2 linked regions of the Novosphingobium sp. G106 genome follow. The protein of the gene in region 1 binds, or shares a complex with, the protein of each later gene. Links are inferred from orthologs where the notes say so. Each region holds a gene or a part of one and is shown on either strand. Other genes may lie near its edges.

The links.
Region 2: the proteins of dnaG (region 1) and KRR38_RS29080 are in contact, whole or in part, in a crystal structure (PDB 2R6A), measured with the Geobacillus stearothermophilus proteins. The link is inferred for Novosphingobium sp. G106 from one-to-one orthologs. Residues at the interface, in WP_049624496.1 of Geobacillus stearothermophilus: Lys456, Leu457, Leu458, Pro459, Ala460, Asn463, Ala464, Leu467, Leu535, Leu536, Ile537, Ala538, Gln544, Glu545, Asp548, Tyr549, His552; in WP_033016901.1 of Geobacillus stearothermophilus: Ser13, Glu15, Ala16, Gln18, Glu91, Leu92, Asp94, Ala95, Val96, Pro97, Thr98, Ala99, Ala100, Asn101, Tyr104, Tyr105, Ile108.

Annotation. Positions count from the first base shown.
Region 1 is NZ_JAHOOZ010000001.1:1,425,821-1,434,942, forward strand. The notes cover bases 6,181-9,122. They hold dnaG (DNA primase), read left to right. Parts: upstream 6,181-6,670; coding sequence 6,671-8,575; downstream 8,576-9,122. Other genes in these bases: KRR38_RS06800 (PEPxxWA-CTERM sorting domain-containing protein), read left to right, coding at 6,181-6,584; rpoD (RNA polymerase sigma factor RpoD), read left to right, coding at 8,575-9,122. Outside these bases: carB (carbamoyl-phosphate synthase large subunit), read right to left, coding at 73-3,408; KRR38_RS06780 (ribonuclease E inhibitor RraB), read right to left, coding at 3,408-3,806; KRR38_RS06785 (hypothetical protein), read right to left, coding at 3,808-4,191; carA (glutamine-hydrolyzing carbamoyl-phosphate synthase small subunit), read right to left, coding at 4,188-5,354; KRR38_RS06795 (GatB/YqeY domain-containing protein), read left to right, coding at 5,525-5,977; more of KRR38_RS06800, read left to right, coding at 6,063-6,180. UniProt on the Escherichia coli protein: RNA polymerase that catalyzes the synthesis of short RNA molecules used as primers for DNA polymerase during DNA replication.
Region 2 is NZ_JAHOOZ010000001.1:5,964,342-5,979,962, reverse strand. Bases 5,204-8,156 are described here. They hold KRR38_RS29080 (replicative DNA helicase), read left to right. Parts: upstream 5,204-5,890; coding sequence 5,891-7,423; downstream 7,424-8,156. Other genes in these bases: KRR38_RS29075 (SDR family NAD(P)-dependent oxidoreductase), read left to right, coding at 7,404-8,156; KRR38_RS29085 (UPF0262 family protein), read right to left, coding at 5,280-5,762; KRR38_RS29090 (glycoside hydrolase family 25 protein), read right to left, coding at 5,204-5,248. Outside these bases: KRR38_RS29120 (AraC family transcriptional regulator), read left to right, coding at 1-610; KRR38_RS29115 (phosphotriesterase), read left to right, coding at 603-1,592; KRR38_RS29110 (TIGR00266 family protein), read left to right, coding at 1,662-2,495; KRR38_RS29105 (nitroreductase), read right to left, coding at 2,497-3,078; KRR38_RS29100 (SDR family NAD(P)-dependent oxidoreductase), read right to left, coding at 3,111-4,010; KRR38_RS29095 (cytidine deaminase), read right to left, coding at 4,131-4,571; more of KRR38_RS29090, read right to left, coding at 4,550-5,203; more of KRR38_RS29075, read left to right, coding at 8,157-8,162; KRR38_RS29070 (hypothetical protein), read left to right, coding at 8,303-8,695; KRR38_RS29065 (aminotransferase), read right to left, coding at 8,692-9,849; KRR38_RS29060 (SDR family NAD(P)-dependent oxidoreductase), read left to right, coding at 9,921-10,889; KRR38_RS29055 (hydantoinase B/oxoprolinase family protein), read left to right, coding at 11,007-12,833; KRR38_RS29050 (hydantoinase/oxoprolinase family protein), read left to right, coding at 12,968-15,040; KRR38_RS29045 (EthD domain-containing protein), read right to left, coding at 15,057-15,440; KRR38_RS29040 (nuclear transport factor 2 family protein), read right to left, coding at 15,455-15,621. UniProt on the Escherichia coli protein: The main replicative DNA helicase, it participates in initiation and elongation during chromosome replication. Travels ahead of the DNA replisome, separating dsDNA into templates for DNA synthesis.

The sequences.
Region 1 (9,122 bases):
AGCGACTAAGCCACTCCCCCGTTCCACAAGGTAACGGGCCGTCCGTTGACATTTCCGGGGGGAGCTATCGATTCAGTTATAATAGGCTTGCAACGAACGCACTTCAAGCTGGCTGCCGCGCAGAGCTGCGATAGCTTCGGCAGCGGCAACCGATGCCGCCGCCGTGGTGAAGTACGGCACCTTGCCGTGCAGCGCCGAACCGCGGATCGATTGCGAGTCCTTGAGGCTCTGCCAGCCCTCGGTCGTGTTGAAGATCAGCGTCACTTCGCCGTCGATGATCCGGTCGACGATGTGCGGTCGGCCTTCGGCAACCTTGTTCACGCGCTCCACCGGCAGGCCGGCATCGGCGAGATAACGCTGCGTGCCGCCTGTGGCGACGATCGTGAAGCCGAGCTCGATGAGCCTCTGCACGGCGGGCAGGATCACCGGCTTGTCGGTGTCCTTGACCGAAACGAAGACCGTGCCGCCCTGCGGCAGGATGGTTCCCGCGCCGAGCTGTGACTTGGCGAAAGCCGTGGCGAAATCGAGGTCGATGCCCATGACCTCGCCGGTCGACTTCATCTCGGGCGACAGCACGGGATCGACGCCAGGGAAGCGCGCGAAGGGGAACACGGCTTCCTTGACCGCCATATAGGGCAGATCGCGCTTGAACGGCGGGAAGGTCGCCAGCTTCTCGCCCGCCATGACGCGCGCGGCGATCTTGGCGACCGGCTGGCCGATCGCCTTGGCGACGAAAGGCACGGTGCGCGAGGCGCGCGGGTTGACCTCGATCAGGTAGACTTGTTGTCCCTCTGGGCCGTCCTTCACCGCGAACTGGATGTTCATCAGACCCTTGACGCCCAGCGCGAAGGCCAGCTTCTCGGCCTGGCGTTCCATCTCAGCAATGATCTCGGCCGACAGGCTGTAGGGCGGCAGCGTGCAGGCGCTGTCGCCCGAATGGATGCCCGCTTCCTCGATGTGCTGCATGACGCCGGCAACGACGACCTGCTGGCCGTCGCAGAGCGCGTCGACGTCGCATTCGATCGCATCGCGCAGGTACTGATCGATTAGCACCGGGCTGTCGCCCGAGACCTGGACCGCGGTGGTGATGTAGTCGTCGAGCTGCGCCACGCTGTCGACGATCTCCATCGCCCGGCCGCCGAGCACATAGCTGGGGCGCATCAGCACCGGGAAACCGATGCGCAAGGCGACGGCCACGGCCTCGTCGCGGCTACGGGCGATACCGTTCTCAGGCTGACGCAGGCCCAGCTTCTCGACCAGCGCTGCGAAGCGCTCGCGGTCTTCGGCGAGGTCGATAGCGTCGGGCGAAGTGCCGAGGATCGGAATGCCGGCGTCTTCGAGCGCCTGGGCCAGCTTGAGCGGGGTCTGCCCGCCGAACTGGACGATGACACCGACGAGTTCGCCGTTCTGCTGCTCGACGCGCAGGATCTCGAGCACGTCCTCGGCGGTCAGCGGCTCGAAATAGAGCCGGTCCGAGGTGTCGTAGTCGGTGCTCACGGTTTCGGGGTTGCAGTTGATCATGATCGTCTCGTAGCCGGCCTCGGCCAGCGCGAAGCAGGCATGGACGCAGCAATAGTCGAACTCGATGCCCTGGCCGATGCGGTTGGGGCCGCCGCCGAGGATGACGATCTTGCGCCGATCGCTGGGCGCGGCCTCGTTCTCCGGCTCGCCGAACATCGGTGCTTCGTAGGTCGAATACATGTAGGGCGTGACCGCCTCGAACTCGGCGGCGCAGCTATCGATGCGCTTGAACACGGGATGGACGCCGAGCTTCTGACGCAGCTCGCGGACTTCGTCTTCGCTCGTCGCGCCGGCCATGGCCTTCAATGCATCGTGCAGCAGGCCGTGCTTACGCGCACGCGTCTCGCCGAGACCGCCGGCGACACCAACCGAGCGGACGGCCAGATTGGCCAGGCGCCTGTCCGAGAAGCCCATCGCCTTGAGCCGGCGCAGTTCGGCCGCATCGAGCGGAAGCCCGTGCTCCAGGACCTGCGCTTCCTCGGCGATGATCTCTTCGATGTGACGCAGGAACCAGGGGTCGTAGGCCGTGACCGCGTTGATCTCGTCCACCGTGAAGCCCTCGCGGAAGGCCTGGCCGACGATCAGCAGCCGGTCCGGCGTTTGCCGGGCGAGCGCCGCGGTAATCTGGTCGCGGCTCGCGCCTTCGAGCTCGATCACGCGGTTGAAGCCGTCGAGCCCGGTCTCGAGACCGCGCAGCGCCTTCTGCATCGATTCCTTGAAATTCCGCCCGATCGCCATGACTTCGCCGACGGACTTCATGGCGGTGCTGAGCAGTGGCTCGGCGCCCTTGAACTTCTCGAAGGCGAAGCGCGGGATCTTGGTGACGACGTAGTCGATCGTCGGCTCGAAACTCGCCGGGGTGGCGCCGGTGATCTCGTTGGTGATTTCGTCGAGCGTATAGCCGACCGCCAGCTTGGCCGCGACGCGCGCAATCGGGAAGCCCGTGGCCTTCGAGGCCAGCGCCGACGAGCGCGACACGCGCGGGTTCATCTCGATGACGATCAGGCGGCCATCCTTCGGATTAACTGCGAACTGTACGTTCGAACCACCTGTTTCAACGCCAATTTCCCGCAGGACCGCGATCGATGCATTGCGCATGATCTGGTATTCCTTGTCGGTCAGCGTCAGCGCCGGGGCGACCGTGATCGAGTCGCCGGTGTGGACGCCCATGGGATCAACGTTCTCGATCGAGCAGATGATGATGCAGTTGTCGTGGCGATCGCGCACGACTTCCATCTCGTATTCCTTCCAGCCCAGCAGGCTTTCCTCGATCAGCACCTCGGTGGTCGGCGAGGCATCGAGGCCCGAACGGACGATCTTTTCGAACTCGGCCTTGTTGTAGGCGACGCCGCCGCCGGTGCCGCCGAGCGTGAAGCTGGGACGGATGATCGAAGGCAGGCCCGTGCGCTCAAGCACGGCGAAGGCCTCTTCGACATTGTGGGCAACGCCCGAACGCGCCGATTCCAGCCCGATCTTGTCCATCGCCTCGCGGAAGCGCTGGCGGTCCTCGGCCTTGTCGATTGCGTCGGCATCGGCGCCGATCATCTTGACGCCGTACTTCTCCAAGGTGCCGTCGTTGAACAGCGCCAGCGCGGTGTTCAGCGCAGTCTGGCCGCCCATCGTCGGCAGGACGGCGTCGGGGCGCTCCTTCTCGATAATCCGCGTGACGATCTCGGGCGTGATCGGCTCGACATAGGTTGCGTCGGCCATGTCCGGATCGGTCATGATCGTCGCGGGGTTCGAGTTCACGAGGACAACGCGATAGCCCTCCTCGCGCAGTGCCTTGATCGCCTGGGTGCCCGAATAGTCGAACTCGCAGGCCTGGCCGATGACGATGGGACCCGCGCCGATGACGAGGATCGAGGAGATGTCGGTGCGCTTGGGCATTAGTGCTTCCTCTGGGCCTCGGGAAGCGATGCTTCCCAGCCGTCGTATTGAATGCCGAGGTCCTGCGCGGCCGCGCAGACCTTGGGGATGATCGTGCCGAGCCAGGCCTCGTCGGTGACCGCCTCGATCGTGGCGATGCGCCCCGGATCGGTATTGGTCGACCGCGTGGCGAAGCCGAGCTGTCGGAGCCGGGTTTCGAGCGCCGGCATGCGGCCCTCCTCCCCGTAGAAATAGAAGTTCGCCTCACGCCTCTGGCCGAGGTCCGCCCCGCTCCGCTTCATCGCGGCGAGCACGGCGCGTGCGTCCTGCCCATTGCAGACGAAGTCCGCAGGCGCAGCGCAAGCCGCGCTCGCACTGGCTGCCAGGATGACCGGAAGGGAAGCGAGGCTGCGGATCATCTCAAGCCGACAACCGCGCGAATGCCGCTTCCCAGAACTCGGGACCCTCGGCTTCTGCCTGGACGAGGATCGGATCACTCTCGCGCTCGGCCTTGAGAAAGGCCTTGTAGGCAGGCTCCTGGAACTGGTGCATCGAGCCGCCGAACTCGTTCTGCTTGGTCGAATAGGCACCGACTTCGATCAGCCGGTCGACCAGGGCCACGGCCGCGGCCTTCGCCTTCGAATGGACCGGACGGCCGAACTTGCGCGTCGCCACCTGGACCTTGTCGGCGAAGATCAGCGTCAGCTCGCCATGCGGATAGAACCGCGGCGCGGCGCTGAACTGCGCGGCATCGGTCGCGACGTAGTAGGCATAGACGTGCTGTTCGAGTTCGGTGAGGCTCACTTCAACATCTCCACGAAAGTCTGGAACAGGTAGAAGCTGTCCTGCGGGCCGGGGCTGGCCTCGGGGTGGTACTGTACGCCGAAAGCCTGCTTGTCCTTGACCGCGAGGCCGCAGTTCGAGCCGTCGAACAGCGAGACGTGGGTCTCGATCACGGTGTCGGGCAGGTTCGTGTTGTCGACCGCGAAGCCGTGGTTCATCGAGGTGATCTCGACCACGTCGTCGAACAGGCGCTTGACCGGATGGTTCGCGCCGCGGTGGCCCTGGTGCATCTTGGTCGTGGTCGCGCCCGCGGCGATGCCGAGCATCTGGTGGCCGAGGCAGATGCCGAAGATCGGCACGTTACGTTCGAGCAGCGCCTGGATCACCGGCACGGCATAGGCGCCGGTCGCGGCCGGATCACCCGGGCCGTTCGACAGGAACACGCCGGCAGGTTCGAGCGCGAGGATCGCTTCGAGCGAGGTCTGCGCTGGCACCACGGTGACGCGCGCGCCGGCCTTCACCAGGTTTCGGAAGATGTTGTCCTTGGCGCCGTAGTCGATCGCGACGACATGCGGGCGCGTATCGCGCGGGCTGCGGGCAAAACCCTTGCCCAGCGTCCAGACGCCGCCTTCCCAGCCCTCGTTCGCCGTGCGCGAGACGACGCGGGCGAGGTCCATGCCTTCGAGGCCCGGCCAGTCCTGCGCGCGCTTGATCAGCGCCGGGATGTCGAACTGGCCATAGGGATCATGCGCGATGACCGCATTGGGCGCGCCCGACAGGCGGATGCGGCGGGTCAGCGCGCGGGTATCGATGCCCGACAGGCCGATCTTGTTCTTGGTCTTGAGCCAGTCGCCGAACTCACCGCGCGAGCGGAAGCTCGACGGCGCGGTCAGGTCCTCGCGCACAACGCAGCCGACGGCGCCGTCGACCTGCGATTCAAGGTCCTCGTCGTTGACCCCGACATTGCCGATATGCGGAAAGGTGAAAGTGACGATCTGCGCCGCATAGGACGGATCGGTCATGATCTCCTGATAGCCGGTCATCGAGGTGTTGAAGCAGACTTCGCCCACCGACTGGCCGACCGCGCCGAAACCGCGGCCCCAGGCAACATGACCATCCGCTAGGACCAGAACGCCGGTTGCGCCTTTGGGTTGTGGCGCGTGCGAAAGGGCGGCGTCGGCCATTATGGGGCGCTCCGTTGAGAGGTTTTCCAGCGATAGGTGCTAAGGCCCGGCCGCTAGACCCCATGGTGCAGTGCGTCAACCTAGGAAAAAATGAAACGGGGGACTAGATACGCCAATTCCGCCGCTCCCCTGCGGCGAACACTCGCTTCTGATACAGGATTACCAGGAAAATGCTCCGCGATTCGATCAAGGCCGCGCAGGTCACCGCCATGAAAGCCGGCGACAAGCCCCGCCTCGCCACTGTCCGCCTCATCCTCGCCAAGCTCAAGGACCGCGACATCGAGCTGCGGACCGCCGCGAGCCTGCCCGACGACGACACACTGGTGGTCGAAGTGCTGCAGAAGATGGTCAAGCAGCGCCGCGAATCGATCGCGCTCTACGAACAGGGCGGCCGCCAGGAACTCGCCGATGCCGAAGCCGCCGAACTGGTGGTGATCGAGGACTTCCTGCCCCAGCAGCTCAGCGAAGCCGACACCGCCGCAGCGATCGAGGCGATCAAGGCCGAACTCGGCGCTTCGGGCATCAAGGACATGGGTAAGGTGATGGCCGAGCTCAAGGCGCGCCACGGCAGCCAGCTTGACATGAGCAAGGCGAGCGGGCTGGTGAAGGCCGCGCTGGCCTGAGGAATCACGGCGGCAGCGGGGACCGACACAGAACCGCAACGTGCAGTAGTTAACGCTGCCTCAATCATTCTGGATTGGGGATTCCATGAAGCTGCTCACCACTCTCGGCGCTGCCGCCGCTGCTCTCGCTTTCGCCGCGCCCGCACAGGCGACGGAGCTCAACTTCGTCATCACCGGCGACTACAACGCGATCTTCCGGATCGATTCCAATCCGATCCCCGATCCGCTGTACATCACCGACGGATACAACTTCGCGATCACCCACGTCGCCGGGTTCGCGGACTCGAGCAATGGCTTCGCCGATCTCACCTTCTTCATCGGCAGCGTCGGTGGCGGCCTGCTGATCTCGGACAACGGCGATCCGTTCACCTGGCTGTTCGACGCCGCGAGCGCGCAGATCTATTCGGGCACCGAAGGCGCGCCCAGCTTCGCGCCGGGCGTCTATCAGATGGACGGCCTCAGCACGCGCGGCAATTTCACGCTGACGATCACCAACAACGTGCCGGAACCCGCGACCTGGGCGATGATGATCGCCGGCATCGGCCTGACCGGCGCCGCGCTGCGCCGCTCGCGCAAAACCGTGTCGGTGCGCTACTCCACGATCTGAGCACCGGCATCGGACGGACCGTTTTATCGGCGGATTGCGCAACCTCGCATATGGAGCTAGGGCGCAATCCGCTATAATCCTGTCCAATGAGCCTTAGCCCTCAATGGTTGGATGAACTGAGGTCGCGAATCACGCTTTCCAGCGTGATTCAGCGCACGACTCGGCTGACCAAGGCCGGGCGCGAGTTCAAGGCCTGCTGCCCGTTCCACAACGAGAAGAGCCCGAGCTTCTACGTCAACGATGAGAAGGGCTTCTACCACTGCTTCGGCTGCGGCGTGCACGGCGACGCGATCCGCTGGATGACCGATCAGCGCGGGCTCGGCTTCATGGATGCGGTGAAGGAACTCGCCGCCGAGGCAGGGCTGGATGTCCCCGCCCCCGATCCGCGCGCGGCCGAAGCCGCGGTGCAGCGCGACTCGCTGCATGATGTCACCGCCGCGGCGCAGAAGTGGTTCATGGACTGCCTCGCCGCACCCGAGGGCGAGAAGGCGCGCGCCTATCTCGCCACGCGCGGCTTCGATGCGCATACGGTGCAGCGGTTCGGCTTCGGCTTCGCCCCTGAGGGACGCCAGGCGCTCAAGGGCGCACTCGGCCAGTTTCCCGAGGACAAGCTGATCGAGGCAGGCCTCCGGATCACCGTCGACGACAAGGAACCCTACGACCGGTTCCGCGGTCGACTGATGCTGCCGATCGAGGATGCGCGCGGCCGCGTCATCGCCTTCGGTGGGCGCATCCTCGACAAGAGCAAAACTGACGCTCCCAAATATCTGAATTCGCCCGATACCCCACTCTTCGACAAAGGTCGCACGCTCTACAACCTGCACCGCGCCGGCCCGGCATCGCGCCAGACCGGGCGGCTGATCGTGGTCGAGGGTTACATGGATGTGATCGCTCTCGCCGCGGCGGGCTTCGGCGAGAGCGTCGCGCCGCTGGGAACGGCATTGACCGAGCGGCAGATCGAGATGGTCTGGCGCCTCGTCGAAACGCCGATCCTCTGCTTCGACGGCGACGCCGCCGGTCAGCGCGCGGCTATGCGCGCCATTGCTCGCGCCCTGCCCCTGCTCCGCCCGGCGCACAGCCTGCGGATCGTCCGGCTCCCTTCTGGGCTCGACCCCGACGACCTGATCAAGCGCGACGGCCCGCGCGCGATGGAAGAAGTGCTGCAGGGCGCGCGCAGCCTGATCGACACGCTCTGGGACCACGAGCGCGATGCGCTGCCGCTGAACACGCCCGAGGACAAGGCCGGGCTCAAGGCGCGCCTGCTCGCCCATGTCGAGACCATCGCCGATCCTGACATCAAATCGCTCTATCGCCGCGAACTGCTCGATCGTTTCGCCGCTTTCGCCTATCCGGCCCGCGAGCAGCGTCCGCAGTCGAACTGGCAGCCGGGCGGGAGTTCGAGAGGCAGCGGCAACTGGAAGGACAAGCGCCGGGCTTTCCCTGCCAATCCGGCCAACAACCACTCCGCCCGCCTGCTCCGCGTCGCCAATGGCGGTGCGCGCGATGCCTTGTCGGCGGCAATCCTCACCGGCCTGATTCGCTACCCCGCCGAGATCGCACGCCATGCCGATGCCCTGGCACGCTGCACGGATATCGAAGCACGCTTCGACTTGCTGCTCGATGCCTGCGATCACGGCCAAGCGCTTGAAAGCGATGCCCTTGCCACCATATTGGCCCGGCAAGGACAGACACTGCCCTCCCCATCGGACTATAGCGGCATGCGTTTCGGTTTCCTGAGCCCGGATATGGCAGCGCCTCAGGCGTGCGCCGAACTGGCCCAGGCGATCGAATTGCTGGTCGAACGCCCAGCGCTCGAAACTGCGCTGGCCGATGCGACCGAACGGTTAAACCGTGAGTTTACCGATGAGGCCTATGCGGAGCAGCAGCGTTTGCTGAAGAGAAAACTGGAATTTAATGCGCGTCTCGGGCAAATGGCCAGCGCGCGCGCCGCATTGTCTTCGGACGATGCCACCAACACCATGGCGGAATAATGGACGACGATCAGAACGAAGACATGCAGGGCGACAAGGGCGAAGGCGATTCGCCGCTGATCGATCTCAATGATGCCTCGATCAAGAAACTGATCGCCCGCGCCAAGCGGCGCGGCATCATTACCTATGACGAACTGAACGAAGCCCTGCCGCAGGACATGTCTTCCGACCAGATCGAGGACATCACTTCTGCGCTCAACGAGATGGGCGTCAACATCGTCGAGAGCGACGAGGATGCCGTCGATCCCGAAGAGAAGGAAGTCGACGAGGTCGAAGATTCCGACGGTATCTCCGAGCGCCCCGCGCTCGAGAAGAAGAAGGAAACGATCGAGCGCACCGACGATCCGGTGCGCATGTACCTGCGCGAGATGGGCGCGGTCGAGCTGCTCAGCCGTGAGGGCGAGATCGCCATCGCCAAGCGCATCGAGAGCGGCCGCGACACAATGATCCTGGGCCTCTGCGAGAGCCCGATCACCTTCCACGCGATCATCATGTGGTCCGAAGCACTGAACAACGGCGAGATGCAGCTGCGCGAGATCCTCGATCT
Region 2 (15,621 bases), 4.5 Mb from region 1 along the record:
AAAGGCGCAGCTGATCGAGCAGATCATCCTCATCGGCCATCTCGCGGCACTGGAAATCACAGGCGGCCATACCCGCGTGCGCCGCGTCCATTTCCGCCATCAGCCGGTCTCGCCGCTCAAGACCTATCGCCGCTATTTCGGCTGTGAGGTGCGCTTCGGCCAGAACGAGGACGGCGTGCTGTTCTCCGCCGCCGATCTCGCGAGCCCGGTGATCAATCCGGATGCAGCCGCCTTCGCCGAAGTCGCCGCCTTCATCGACAACGCCTTCTCACGGCAACTGCCGCCGCTCCATGCCCAGGTGCGCGGGGTGATCACCCAGCATCTCGGCTCGGAGCTCTGCACCAACGACCATGTCGCCGCCGAGCTCCATTTGCATCCACGCACGCTGCACCGCAAGCTGCGCAGCGAAGGAACCTCGTTCCAGAAGATCAAGGACGAGGTGCGCCGCGACGCGATGCTTTATTACCTGCAGCAGACCCGGCTCGACTTCACGCGTATCTCCGAACGGCTGGGCTTCGCCGAGCAATCGGTGATGACGCGCATCTGCAACCGCTGGTTCGCCGCGCCGCCCAGCCGGGTACGGCTCAAGGGAGCTTCTCACCATGTCTGAAGTCCAGACCCTGCGAGGGGCTATCGACAGCGCCGCGCTCGGCCGCGTGCTGATCCATGAGCACATCTTCCTCATGGATATGGAGTACACCTACAATTACCGGCAGGACTTCTTCGAGGACAGGACGATCACTGACGCCGCGGCGCGGCTTAACGCGCTGAAGGCCAGCGGCATCGACACGATCATCGACCTCACCGTGCTCGGCCTCGGCCGCCATGTGCCCAGCCTCGCCAAGGTCGCACCGCTGACCGATCTCAATATTATCGTCTCGACCGGCGCCTATACCTTCGACGCGGTGCCCGGACCGTTCCAGTTCCACGGCCCCGGCTTGCTGCTCGACCGCCCCGAGCCGATGGTCGACCTGTTCGTGCGCGACATCACCGAGGGCATCGGCAGCACCACGCTGAAAGCCGGCGAGCTCAAGTGTGCGATCGACATGCAGGGCCTGCGGCCGGGCGTCGAACGGATCATGCGCGCGGTGGCGCGGGCCAATGTGCTGACCGGCGCGCCGATCACCGTTCACACCGCGCCGCAGATCGAAAGCGGGCTGATCGTCCAGCAGGTGCTCTCCGAAGAGGGCGTGAACCTCGAGGACGTGATCATCGGCCACTGTGGCGATACCGACAATATCGACTACCTGATGAAGCTCGCCGACAAGGGCTCGCTGCTCGGCATGGACCGTTTCGGCGTCGAGTTCGCCATCACCATGGAACAGCGCGTCGCGACGATCGTGGAAATGGTGAAGCGCGGCTATGTGAAGCACATCGCGCTGTCGCACGACTGCTGCGCCTGGTCGGACTTCTTTCCCGATGTCGCGGATTACCACCGGGCCATGCCGCGGCATAACTACCTGCATATCCACGACGACGTTATCCCCGCCCTGCTCGAGGCGGGGGTCAGCCAGCGCGACCTCGACACTATGTTCATCGACAACCCGCGCCGGCATTTCGAGGCGGCAGCGAAGCATTTCGCCGAGCGCTGAAGCCGCCGTCGCTTTTCCGTAACCCTATTCGCCGATAGACCGCGCGAACCCTTCAGAAGGAAGCCCCCCATGTCGTCGAGCCCCTGGTCTCACCACAGCCGCAACGCCAATGTCGCCGATGACATCGATTTCGAGATCAAGGGCCAGGAACTGCAGTTCCTCGAGATCGAGCTCGATCCCGGCGAGAGCGCGGTGGCCGAGGCCGGGGCGATGGTCTGGAAGGATGCCAGCGTCGCAATGACCACGGTGTTCGGCGACGGCAGCGCCGACCAGGGCGGCGGCTTCATGGGCAAGCTGCTCGGCGCCGGCAAGCGACTGGTCACGGGCGAAAGCCTGTTCACCACCGTCTTCACCCACAACGGCACCGGCAAGGCGCGCGTTGCGTTCTCCGCCCCCGTCCCTGGCGCGATCCTGCCGATCAAACTCAGCGAGCTCGGCGGCACGCTGATCTGCCAGAAGGACAGCTTTCTCGCCGCGGCGCGGGGCGTGTCGATCGGCATCCAGTTCCAGCGCAAGATCATGACCGGCCTGTTCGGCGGCGAGGGCTTCATCATGCAGAAGCTCGAAGGCGACGGCTGGGTCTTCGTCCAGATGGGCGGCACGATCGTCGAGCGTGAGCTGCGCGCCAGCGAGGAACTTCACGTCGATACCGGCTGCCTCGCGGCCTATACCCCCGGCGTCGATTTCGACATTATCGGTGCCGGCGGTGTGCGCTCGGCGCTGTTCGGCGGCGAGGGCCTGTTCTTCGCGCGGCTGCGCGGGCCGGGCAAGGTCTGGATCCAGTCGCTGCCCTTCGCCCGCCTCGCCGGACGGATGCTCGCCGCGGCCGGCAGCACCGGCGGCCAGAACCGCGGCGAAGGCTCGATCCTCGGCGGGTTCGGCAACCTGCTCGACGGCGACTAGTTCAGGCAGGCGGGGACCATTCGGACACCACGTCCGCGTAGTCAGGCCGCGGCCGCTCCTGCAACTCGCGGCCCGGGGTGCCCAGGAATAGGAAACCGGCGATCCGGCCCGTCGGTGAAAAGGCCGCGCGCACTGTATCCGAATAGGCGGCCCAGCCGGTGAGCCAGCAACCGACGAGGCCCTCGGCATGGGCCGCGTCGAGGAGGTTCATGCAGGCGGCGCCGGCGGACAGTTCCTGCTCCCACAAGGGGATCTTTGCCGAGGGATCGGCGGTGGAGACGACCACGACCAGCGCGGGCGCCTGGCGGGCGAACTCCTCGGTCGCGGCGCTGTCGCGCGCGGTCGGCTCCCCCTGCGTCTCGCGGTAGACGCGGTGGAGCAGGTCAGCGAAGGCATCGCGCTGCCCGGGTGCGATCACCACGAAGCGCCAGGGTGCCAGCTTGCCGTGATCGGGCACGCGGATAGCGGCGCTGAGGATCCGCCGCATCTGCTCCGCATCGGGCCCCGGCGCGACCATGTCGCGCGCCTTGCCCGAGCGGCGCGTGGCGAAGAAGGCCGGGAGTGAGGATCGGTCGTTAAACATTGGATTTATCTTCCGATCCTTGCTCTCTCAAATCAACCCGCCGGCTGGAGCAGCACCGGCCCCGTCGGGTTGGCATCGGGCACGCCGTGCTCCTGCTCCCAGGCGTCGGTCGCATCGTAGCAGGCCTCGACGACATCCGAATAGGTCGTGCGGAAATGCACGCGCTGCTCGGGATGATCGAAAGCGAAGGCACGGTTGTGCTTCACCGCATCGAGCACCATCGGGGCGATCGCCTCGGGCGTGTAGAAGGCCTGGCTGGCGGCGACATCTATCGAATCCTGGCTGACGTGGACCTCGCCTTCGCCCGGGCCGCCGAACTTTGCCGGGCGGTACTTGGCGTTGTTCTGCTTCATGCCCGTGGCGACGCCGCCCGGGCAGTAGCTCGTCGTGTGGATGCCGTGCTCGCCAAGCTCGATCGACAGGTTCATCATCAGGCCGATGATTCCCGCTTTGGCCGCCGAATAGGGCGCATGCGTCGGGATCCAGCCCGGCAACAGCCCTGCCATCGAGGCCGTGGCGCAGACATGCCCGCCGCCGGCATTGATCATGTCGGGCAGGAAGGCCTGGGTGGTGCGCATGACGCCCATCAGGTTGACGTCGATGATCCAGTCGACGTCGTCATCCGACATCTCGACCAGCGGATCGAACGAAGTCGCGCCGGCATTGGCGAAGACCAGCTGGATCGGGCCGAGCGCGGCGGTGGCCGCGTTCTTCATGGCCTTGACCGAAGCGCGGTCGGTCACGTCGCATTCGATCGCCACGGCCTTGCCGCCCGCGGCATTGATCGCATCGGCGACCTTCCGGGCATTGGCGAGGATGATGTCGGCGATGGCAACCGATGCGCCCTGCCTGGCCAGTTCCTTCGCCAGCCCCATGCCGATGCCGCTGCCGCCGCCCGTCACGACCGCCGCCTTGCCGCTGATCTCCGTCATTGCCGATCTCTCCACTGATTATTGATACCGGCTGGACCATATTGAGACCGCAGCCGTTGTCCAGCGGCTCGTGCCTTATCACACCTGCTTTCGTGATTGCGAGGGGCCCGGTGTTCCGGTTCAGTCCAGGTTGGCAGGCCCAAATGCATGCGGCAGCAGTTCGGACAGGCGCAGTTCCAGCACCTCTTCCCCGCCCGCACACCAGATGAGCGGATCGGTCCCGCCGAGCTGCGCCAATTCGTTCAGCACCTGCCGGCAGCGGCCGCAAGGCGTGACCGTCGCCGGCCCTCCCCCTGGCTTGCCGCCGATCACCGCCACTGCGACCAGCCCGCCGCGACGGCCGGCGTTCATCGCGCTCGCGGCTGCCACGGTCTCGGCGCAGAGCGACAGGCCGTAGCTCGCGTTCTCGACATTGCTGCCGGTGACCACGCTGCCGTCGGCGAAAGCCAGCGCCGCGCCAACGTGGAAGTTCGAATAGGGCGCATAGGCCTGTACCGCGGCGGCGCGGGCTGCGGCGATCAGGGCATCGCGGTCTGGCATCACGGCTGCAGCACCACCCATCGCAGGTCCTCCGCGCCGGCCTCGCTCGACAGCGCATCGTTGGCCGTCCACAGCGTCCAGGGCCGCCCCGCATAGTCGGGCTGGAAGCGGTTGCGCACAAGCCAAAGGTTGCGGTCGATCCGGCCGGCGATGTGATAGCGCTTCTCGAACAGGTCGGTGACCTTGAGCAGCGCGGCCTTTCCGGTGTGCGTCTCGACCTGGTTGAGGAACGTCGTCAGCTCGCTCTCGATCGCGGCGTCACTGACCTTGACCGGGCAATCGTCGGCCAGACGATCGAGCTCGACGGCGGGCGGCAGCATGGTCGCATCGCGCGGAACGACGGTGACGAAATTGGCGGCCTGCTTGTCGGCCGGCTGGCAAGGATCGTAGCGATGCAGTGCACCGACCTGCAGCCTGGCGCCGCGCGCGCCGGCGAGGTTGTCGATGAACATCGGATCGCGCGCGAAGGCGCTGGCGCTGGCGTCGATATAGACGAAATCGGCGCCCACCGCCTTGACCGCCTTCCAGTCGACATTGCCGTCCTCGGCGCCGATCTCGACGCCCTGGACGCGGAAGACCGCGCGCTCAGGCCGCCAGTGATGGAGGTGCCACCAGCCGTAGCCGCCGCCAATGAGGAGGATCAGCAATGCCGCTCCCAGCAGCCGCAACTGCGTGCGGCTACCCCGCCTCTTCGCCATGCGCGTGTTCCCGATACCGACCCGAAGTCCCCTAGCCCCTGATATGCAGCACGCAGATCAGGGTAAAGAGCCGCCGCGCCGTGGCGAAGTCGGTTTCCACTTTTCCGTCGAGGCGCTCGAGCAGCAGCTCGGCTGCCTCGTTGTGGACGCCGCGGCGGGCCATGTCGATCGTTTCGATCTCGTTGGCGGTGGCCTTGCGGATCGCCTGGTAGTAGGAATCGCAGATCGCGAAATAGTCGCGGATCGGCCGGCGGAAACGGCCGAGACCGAGCACCAGAGTCTCTAGAGGCACACCGCTTTCGTCTGAGATTTCAAGCACCAGCCGCCCGTCGCTGACAGACAGCCTCAAGTGGTAAGGACCGGCATGGCCCGCCGCATGCGAGCGCAGCGGGCGGAAGAGGTTTTCCTCCTTCAGATCGAAGATCGCGATCCGCCGTTCCTGCTCGATATCGGCATTGCGCCAGAGGATCGTGGCCTCGTCGAGCTCGATATGGGTGATGCGCGCAGCGGTCATTGCGGGCGCAGCATTCGCAAATGCAGCAAGAACCGGCAAGTGTGTCAGTATCATCAACAGCCTGTGGAAGAAATCCGCCTCGACGGACGCTTGATGGCGGACTCGCAAAAGCGCATTGAGGCCCGCTTATGAACGACCTCCAAGTCCTCTCCCGCGATGCCGATCTGGTGCCCGGAATCGCCCAGCGCACGCTGCCCGCCAACGTCGAGGCCGAGGCCGCATTCCTGGGCGCGGTGCTGATCGACAACCGGGTCATGGAGGAACTGCCGGTCCAGCTTTCGCCGGCGCATTTCTTCGAGCCCGCGCATTCGCGCATCTTCGAGCGGTTGACCCAGCTGATGGACCGCGCCGCCGTGGTCACGCCGGTGACCTTGCGGCCTTATTTCGAATCGGACGAGACGCTGAAGGAGCTCGGCGGGCTGACCTACCTCGCCCGGCTGACCGCAGATGGCCAGGGCCTGCTCGCCCCGCGCGAGCTGGCCGAGCAGATCTACGACCTGGCGTTGCTGCGCGAACTGGTCTCGGTCGGCCGCGGGCTGGTCGAAGCGGCGATGGACACGTCCGAATCGGTCGCGCCGATGCAGCAGATCGAGCGCGCCGAAGCCTCGCTCTATGCCGTGGCCGAAGGCGCCGGCACGGCCAATGAGGCCAAGGGCTTCGCCACGGCCACCAAGGTCGCGATCGCCGGGATCGAAAAGGCGCTGAATTCGGGCGGCCACGTCTCGGGCAAGACGACCGGTCTGGATTCAATCAACCAGAAGATCGGCGGCCTGCACGATTCCGACCTTATCATCCTTGCCGGGCGTCCGGGCATGGGCAAGACCTCGCTCGCCACCAACATCGCCTTCAACGCCGCCGAACGCATGCGCCGCGACCGCGTCGACGGCATCGAGGACGCGAAGTCGATCGGCGCCGCCACGGCCTTCTTCAGCCTGGAAATGAGTGCCGACCAGCTCGCCACGCGTATCCTTGCCGAGCAGTCGGGCATCAGTTCCGAATCGCTGCGCATGGGCAAGATCAGCCGCGAGGATTTCCAGCAGCTGTCCTATGCCAGCCAGCGCCTCGCCGAACTGCCGCTCTACATCGACGACACCCCGGCGCTGACCATCGCCGCGCTGCGCACCCGCGCGCGGCGATTGAAGCGGCGCCACAACATCGGCCTGATCGTCGTCGACTACCTGCAGCTGCTCCAGGGCACGGGCCGCGCCAACGACAACCGCGTCAACGAAATCTCGGAAATCAGCCGCGGCCTCAAGACCCTGGCCAAGGAGCTTTCCTGCCCGGTGATCGCGCTCTCGCAGCTCAGCCGTGCGGTCGAGCAGCGCGAGGACAAGCGGCCGATGCTCTCCGACCTGCGCGAATCGGGCTCGATCGAGCAGGACGCGGACATGGTCTGGTTCGTCTTCCGCGAGGACTACTACGTCAACGCGACCGAGCCCAAGATGCCGACCGATAACGATTCGGCCGACGTTCGCGCCAAGTGGGATGAATGGTGCGCGAAGATGGAGCAGGTCACCGGCCTCGCCGAACTGATCGTGGCCAAGCAGCGCCACGGCTCGACCGGCCGCGTGCGCATGCGCTTCGAGGCGCGGATCACGAAATTCTCCGACCTCGCGCCCGATGACATGCGCGGACAGGGCTATGACGACGGCGGTGAGTGAGATGCCCGTCATGCTGGTCACCGGCGCCACCGGCTCGGTCGGCGAGGCCGTCGCGATCGAGGCCGCGGCGAACGGCTGGGCCGTGGCGCTCCACGGCCGCAACGCCGACAAGCTGGAGGCTCAGGCCGCGCTCCTGCGCGCCACCACGCAGGCCGAGACGGTAGCCTGCGACGTCGCGGACGATGACGCCGCGCAGCGCATCGTTACCGGCGCCTACACAAAGTTCGGCCGGATCGACGCGGTGGTCGACTGTGTCTCAACCGGCCCGCGCCAAGGCAAGCTGACCGGGCTGTTCAAGGAAACCACGCCCGAACAGTACACGGCCTTCTACCACCATTCAGCCTCGTGGTTTCAGCGGCTCGCCCATGCCGCCTATCCGCATCTGGCGGAGCGCGGCGGCACGCTGATCGGCTTCATCTCGGACGCAGGCAAGTTCGCCGCGCCGCGCCAGACGATCGTCGGCTCGGCCCGCGCGGCCGAGATCGGCTTCGTGCGCAACCTCGCGGTCGAGGCGGCTCGCGACGGCATCCGCGTCCATGCGATCTCGCCAAGCTATATCCTCGAAAGCCGCACGGCCGAGATGATGGGCTCGGAACGGATGGCCACGGCGGCCAAGCGCGCCGGTCTGGGACTGCCCACTGCCGCCGACATCGCGCCGGTCACCGTCTTCCTCTGCGGCCCGGGCGCGGCCAAGATCACCGGCCAGATCATCAGCGTGAACGGTGGCCTCAACGCTTGAGTTAGCTAACCGCGGTTACCGGAAAATACGGTAACGCCGCCCGGCGATGGACTCGTCCCCGACAGCCCTGCTATTCGGGGCAAGCTCTGGAAATTTGGTTCATTGGCGGGGGGGCAGCCAACAGACCGGAGATCGCTGACTTGTTTCCATCCAAGCCAGACAGGGTCCTTGCGGCCGGTATCGCGCTGCTCGTCCAATCTTTCGTGACCTCGCCCCTACTGGCGACGGAACTCGCGCCGCTGGACGACGCGGTGTTGCGCCAGTCAGCCGCGCCCGCAGCGATCGAGGATCGAGAACCGGGCGAGAAAGCGGCGAAATCGGAGCAGCCCGCCGAACGGGACCAGCAGGACGACAGGCACGCGGATATATCGCAGATCGTTCGGCCGACCGAGACCGAGCTCAGGACAACCACGCCCGAGCTTCCGCTGGGCTTGAACATCCGGCCGGCCGAGAGCAGCAGGCTCTCCGACCCCACTACCAACCTTGTGTTCTCGGGGAACCTGAGCACCGGGTTAGGAACGACGGCGCCCTAGGCTGTCAGACTCCGGCGAAATGCGGCGAGCCTCTCGACAGCTTCGTCGAGCGTCGCGTCGGACTTGGTGAAGCAGAAGCGCACGACATGGCGCGGGCCATCGCCCTCGAACAGCGCTGAGACCGGGATCGAGGCGACGCCTGCCTGGCGCACGGCGCGCTCGCTGAAGGTACGGTCGTCGAGCATGATCCCCGAAGCGGCGAGATCGACGCAGAGGAACCAGGTCGCGGCATTGGGCAGCACCACATAGCCCGCCTGCTCCAGCCCCTGTTTCAGCCGCCCGCGCGAGGTCGCCCAGCCGGCCTGCTGCGCGGCGAACCATGCGTCAGGCTTGGCCAGTCCTTCGGCCACGGCCCATTGCAGCGCCGGCGGCGAAGTGAACGTCAGGAACTGGTGCGCGCGCGCCAGCCCCCTGGCCATTTCAGCCCCGGCGCACATCCAGCCGATCTTCCAGCCGGTCAGCCCGAACAGCTTGCCCGCCGAGCCGATCTTCACCGCCCGCTCGCGCATGCCGGGAAAGCTCAGCAGCGAGCGGTGCGGCGCGCCGTCGAAGCGGACCTCCTCCCAGACCTCGTCGCAGATCGCGTAGAGATCGTGCCGCACGCAGATTTCGGCGATCGCCGCCAGTTCCGCTTCGCTCGCCGCGGTGCCCGCTGGATTGAGCGGGTCATTCAGGATCAACAGTTTGCTGCGCGTCGTTAATGCTACCTCAAGCATTCCAGCATCATAGCGCCAACCGGGCGGGGTCAGCGCCACCGAGACTGGCACCCCGCCCGACCTTCGCACCATCGGCGCATAGGCGTCATAGGCCGGCTGGAAGAGGATCACCTCGTCGCCCGGCTCGACGAGCGCCAGGATGGCCGCCGCGATCGCCTCGGTCGCGCCCGAAGTGACGATCACCTCTTCGCGTGAGAACTCCACCCCCTGCCGCCGCGCATAGAAAGCGCCGATCGCGTCGCGCAGCTCGGGCAGACCGGCACCCGGCGGATACTGGTTGGATTTCTGGGTCAGCGCCCGCGCCGCGGCGGCTATGACGTCAGACGGGCCGGCCTCGTCGGGAAAGCCCTGCCCCAGGTTGATCGCGCCCAGCTCGCGCGCGAGGCCCGACATATGCTCGAAGATCGTCGTGTCCATGGAGGCATAGACGGAGTGCATTGGGGCCTCGATCGTTGAATCCGGTTGCCGGCTATATACGCTGCGCCGGAAACGCAAAGCGGGAGAGATCGATGGCGGGCGAAATCAGACTCGACGGGCGCGTGGCGCTGGTCACCGGCGCGGGGCGCGGGCTCGGGCGCAGCCACGCGCTGGAACTGGCGGCACGCGGCGCCAAGGTGGTGGTCAACGATCTCGGCTGCGGGTTGTTCGGCGAAGGCGCCGACGATAGCGTGGCGATGAACGTCGTTCGTGAGATCGAGGCCGCTGGCGGCCAAGCCGTCGCCAATACGCTCACTATCGACGAACCGGCAAACGCCCGCGCCATGGTCGCCCAGGCCGTTGACACGTTCGGCCGGCTCGACATCGTCGTCAACAACGCCGGCTTCCTGCGCCGCCGCCCTTTCCTCGACCACAGCGAGGACATGGTGCGCGATCTGATCTCCGTCCATCTGCTCGGCTCCTACTTCGTCAGCCAGGCGGCCTTCGAAGTGATGCAGGCACAGCAATATGGCCGCATGGTCTTCACCTCCTCGCCCGGCGGCACGCGCGGCAATCCCTGGGTGACGGCCTATGGCGCGGCCAAGGCCGGGATCATCGGCCTCGCCCAGACGATCGCGCTCGCGGGCGAGCCGGTGGGCATCAAGGCCAATGTCATCTCACCCTATGGCAACACCCGCATGGGCGACGCGATGGAAACCAAGAGCCGCGACGAAGACATGGGCCAGCACAAGGAACTTATGGCCGGCGTGCTCGATTGCCGCCACGCTTCGGCCGCGGCGGTCTATCTCGCCTCGGAGGAATGCGAGCTCAACCACAAGGTCCTGACCGTCGGCGGCGGCCGTGTGGCGCTGTCGGCGATCCTGATCGGCGAAGGTTTCCAGGCGCCCTTCGGCGACTTGCTGACACCCGAACTGGTGCGCGACAACCTGCCCGCGATCCTGGATCTGGCAAAGGCGACCAACCCGACGTCGAGCGACCAGGAGGGCAGCGCCTTCCTCGGCCCCGCAGTGAAGGCGGCGATGGCCGCTCAGGGTGCCTGACGCTTCACATTCTGCCTGTCCTGCCGCGCGGTTTGTCGAGAGCAAGGCGCTCGTGCTAGCTATGCGACAAATAACAGATCCGCGGCGTATTGCGCCCGGTAGAGAGGATCACAGCCCATGTCCTACGAGCTGAATCGCAAGCTTGCCGCCAAGCGCGATCCGCTGCCCACCACGGTCGAGATCGACCAGGTCACGGCGGACATCATCCGCGGCGCCTTCGAAACCGTCTGCTTCGAGAGCGCGACCTTCCTCGGCCGCGCCGCCTCCTCGCCGATCATCAACCAGTCGAACGAGCGCAACGCCGCGATCGTCGACGGCCACGGCCGCCTGGCGATGGGCGCGGTGGGCACCCCGCACCTGACCTTCGTCAACCAGATGGAGACGCGCTGGGGCCTGATGAACCAGGACAAGTACGATTGGGGTCCGGGCGACGTGTTCCTCGCCAACGATCCCGATCACGGTGGCGGCCACCTGCCCGATTACTGCGTCTACGGCCCGGTCTATGACGACAAGGGCGAGCTGATCTGCATCCAGACGCTGCAGGCGCACCAGGGCGACACCGGCGGCAAGGACCCCGGCGGCTTCACCCTGGAAGCGACCGACATCTTCACCGAAGGCGTGATCTACCCCTGCCTCAAGCTCGTTCACCGTGGCGAACTGCGCAAGGACGTGTTCGACTTCGTCGTCCGCAACAACCGCTTCGCGACTTTCGCGGGTGACCTCGCCGCGATGATCGGCGGCGTCGAATATGCCAACCGCATGATCGCCGACCTGATCAGCAAGTGGGGTTCGGAAACGATCAAGGCCGGCATCAACCACTCGATCGAGCACACCGAGCGCCGCGTGCGCGAGGAAGTGTCGAAGTGGCCCGACGGCTCCTACGAGGCGACCGTCCTGATCGACCACGACACCGCCGGCACCAAGGACATCAAGGTCCACGTCAACTGCACGGTGGCGGGCAACCAGCTCACCGTCGACCTGACCGGCTGCGACGATCGCCAGGACCTCGTCGGCGTGTGGAACACCTTCGCCAACAGCCGGTCCTACGTCATGTGCCAGGTCGTCGCGGCGATGGACCCGACGATCGTCAAGAACGAAGGCTTCTTCAACGCGGTCGAGATCGTCATTCCCGAAGGCTGCATCGCCCAGCCGCCGCCGAACAGGCCGGCCGCGCTCGGCTCGTTCCACCCGGCCTGCGAAATCACCGAAGCGGTCTGCATCGCGCTCAGCGCCGTCGCGCCCGAACGCTCGCAGCCGCAGCTCTACAAGATCGGCATGCCCAACGCCGTCATGGGCTATGACGACAACGGCATGCTGTGGATGGATGCGGGCGTCGATTGCCGCTCGATGGACGTCTCGGCCGTGGAAGGTATCGACGGCTGGGGTTCGTGCCCCAGCGCGCTGGCCAGCCTGATCCTGTCCGAGGCCGAGGACGCGGAAAGCCGCTTCCCGATCCTCAACATCAGCCGCGAAATGACCACCGACGGCGGCGGCGCCGGCCAGTGGCGCGGCCAGCCGGGCTCGCTCAACGTCAAGCAGGTGCTCAAGCCGACTTCGGCGATGGCCTGGATGGTCTCGGCCGACCACCCGCTCAGCGGCATGTGCGGCGGCGACGACGCGATCCCCTATACCAATCACTTCGAGGTCGGTTCGGAGAACGAGCGGCGGATTGCCCACACGGCCTTCGACCTGCTGCCTTCGGGCGCTGTCATCGCTTACCAGCACGGCGGCGGCGGCGGCTTCGGATATCCCCTGCTGCGCGATCCGGAAGCGGTGAAGGAAGATGTGCTCGACGAATACGTCAGCCCCGAAGCCGCGCGCAACAAGTACGGAGTCGTGCTGACCGGCACGCTGTCCGAATACACCCTCGAGGTGGACTGGGACGCGACCGAAGCTCTGCGCCGCGAGATGGGCGTCGACGCGCTGCGCGACGCGGCGGAATAAGCGATCGGCCCATCCCCTCATGGGAGGGGGTGGGCAAATCTTCAAACATGACGTGCGGGACGGCCAGAAGGCCAGCCCTCCAAACCCCTCCCCCCGAGCGGGAGGGGAATTCGAATGCGGGATCGGGGAATTACATGAGCTATCGCATTGGCATCGACATCGGCGGCACCTTCACCGATTTCGCGCTGCTGAAAGGCAGCGAGGTCATCCTTCACAAGAACCTGTCGACGCCCGAAGACCGCTCGGTCGGCGTGATGGAAGGCCTTGGCAAACTGGCCGAGATCGAAGGGCTGTCGCTCAAGGACTTCCTCGGCCAGTGCGAAGCGATCGTCCACGGCACGACCGTGGCCGACAACACCCTGATCGAGATGAACGGCGCGCTGACCGGCCTGATCACCACCGCCGGCTTCCGCGACGAGATCGAATACCGCCGCGGCTTCAAGGAAGACGTCTGGGACGTCCGCCTGCAGGCCCCCAAGCAGATCACCCCGCGCCGCCGCCGCCTGACGGTGGCCGAGCGCGTGCTCCACGACGGCACGGTCCACCAGCCGCTCGACGAGGATGCGGTGCGCGAGCAGTGCCGCAAGCTGCGCCTGCAGGGCGTCGAGGCCGTGGCGATCTCGTTCCTGTTCTCCTTCGTCAATCCCGAGCACGAGAAGCGTGCGAAGGAAATCGTCACGCAGGAGATCCAGAACGCCTACATCTCCGCCAGCCACGAAGTCCTGCCGCGCTCGCCCGAGTACGACCGCACCTCGACCACCGTGGTCAACGCCTATGTCGGTCCGCGCGTAACCTCCTACCTCGAGCGGCTCGTGTCGCGGCTCGCGGAAGGCGGCTACAAGAACCAGCTCATGGTCATGCAGGCCTCGGGCGGCGTGATGACCAAGGAATATATCGACGGCGCCCCGATCCGCGTGCTGGCCTCGGGCCCGGCGGGCGGCGTCATCGGTTCGGCCCATGCCGGCGTCGCCAAGGGACACCGGAACCTGCTCTGCGTCGACATGGGCGGCACCTCCTATGACATGTCGGTCGTCATCGATGGCCAGGCGCCGGCAGAAACCGGCTGGAACATGCACCACCGCTACATGATCGGCGTGCCGATGGTGAAAGTGGAAACGCTCGGCGCCGGCGGCGGCTCGATTGTCAACGTCAACAACGGCGCGCTCCAGGTCGGCCCGAAGTCGGCCGGCTCCGAGCCCGGTCCGATCTGCTACGGCCGCGGCGGCACCGCGCCCACGGTCACCGACGCGCTGGTGATGCTCGGCATCCTCTCGACCGACGAAGGCTTCGCCGGCGGCTCTTTCCGCCTGAAGCGCGACGGCGTCGAGGAAGCCTTCGCCGCGATCGGCGCGGAAATGGGCTACGGCGCGGAGGAAGCGGCCTTCGACGCCTGGCGCGTGGTCAATGCCAACATGAGCCAGGGCGTGCGCCGCACCACCGCGGGCAAGGGCATCGACCCCAAGGACCTCGTCATGCTCGCCTATGGCGGCAACGGCCCGGCCTTCGCCGCGATCCAGGCCGAAGACCTGGGCATCAACAAAGTGCTGGTCCCCAAGGCCTCGCCGACCTTCTCGGCGCTCGGCACGCTCGTCGCCAACCCGACGATCGACGAGGAACGCTCGTACCTCGCCAAGGGCAACGAGATCGATCTCGACAAGATCCGTGAGCTATGGACTGACGTCGCCAAGCGCGCCGACCGCTTCTTCGCCGCGGCGGGCTTCAACCCGGCCGACATCGTCATCCAGTACCAGCTCAACATGCGCTATCCGGGTCAGAATTTCTCGCTGACCTTCGACTACAAGGCCGACGGCCGCCTGCACGACCTCTCGTTCATCGACGAAGGCTTCGGCGCGCGCGCGATGGAGCTGTTCAACCAGCGCCACATGGCCGAGTACAACCACGTCCGCGAGCACGAGATGCCCGAAATCTCGGGCGTGCGCCTGGTCGCGCAGGTGGCGACGCCCTCGCCGCAGGCCAAGGGCGGCTTCACCCCGTCGGGCGCTGCGCCCAAGCCGGCCAAGACCCGGCGCGCAAACCTCGGCAAGGGTTTCACGGAGACCCCGATCTACCTGGGCTCCGAACTCGCGCCCGGCACCGAAGTCGCGAGCCCGGCGATCATCGAGGAAACCTTCACGACGATCGTGGTCTATCCGGGCTGGAAGGCCCGCGTCGACGATGCGGGGGATTACGAGCTGGTGAGGGGCTGAACCTCCGGTCGGGCGGTCACGAGTGGCCGCCCAGTTCCTCCTCCACCGTCTCGCAGGCGACGTTCCAGCAGCGCGTCTGATCGAACCATCGGGCCTCGTCTTCCTTGATCCGCGCCATGTTGGCCGCGGCGATGCGGCCCATTTCGGCAAGGGCAGCCTCGTCGCGCAGGACGAATTCTGAAACGGCGTCGAAGCCGATCTCCTCGGGTCCGCCGATGCCGCCCCCCGCGCCCGGTTCGAAGCTGCTCCCTTCGGTCAGGTAATTGCGCCGGTATTCGAGCCAGAGGTGGCCGAACAGCTCGACCGCGATGCGCGAATGGCTGTTCTCGTAGCCGTCGCGGAACTGCTCGGGAGTGAGGCCCGGCTTGCGCTTGACCATGATGATCCGCTTGATCGGCATAGCGCGTTCCCCCTTCAGGCCAGCATCATCGTCGAATCGTTACGCCGGATCAGCCAGCCGCTGCCGGCGCGCTCAAGCAGAACGGTGCACAGCGCCATGACCTGCAGCCGCCCGCCCTGCGCCCAGTTGGTGACGAAGTTGTAGTAGCGGGCGAGGACGACATCGTTGCCGTCCTGATAGT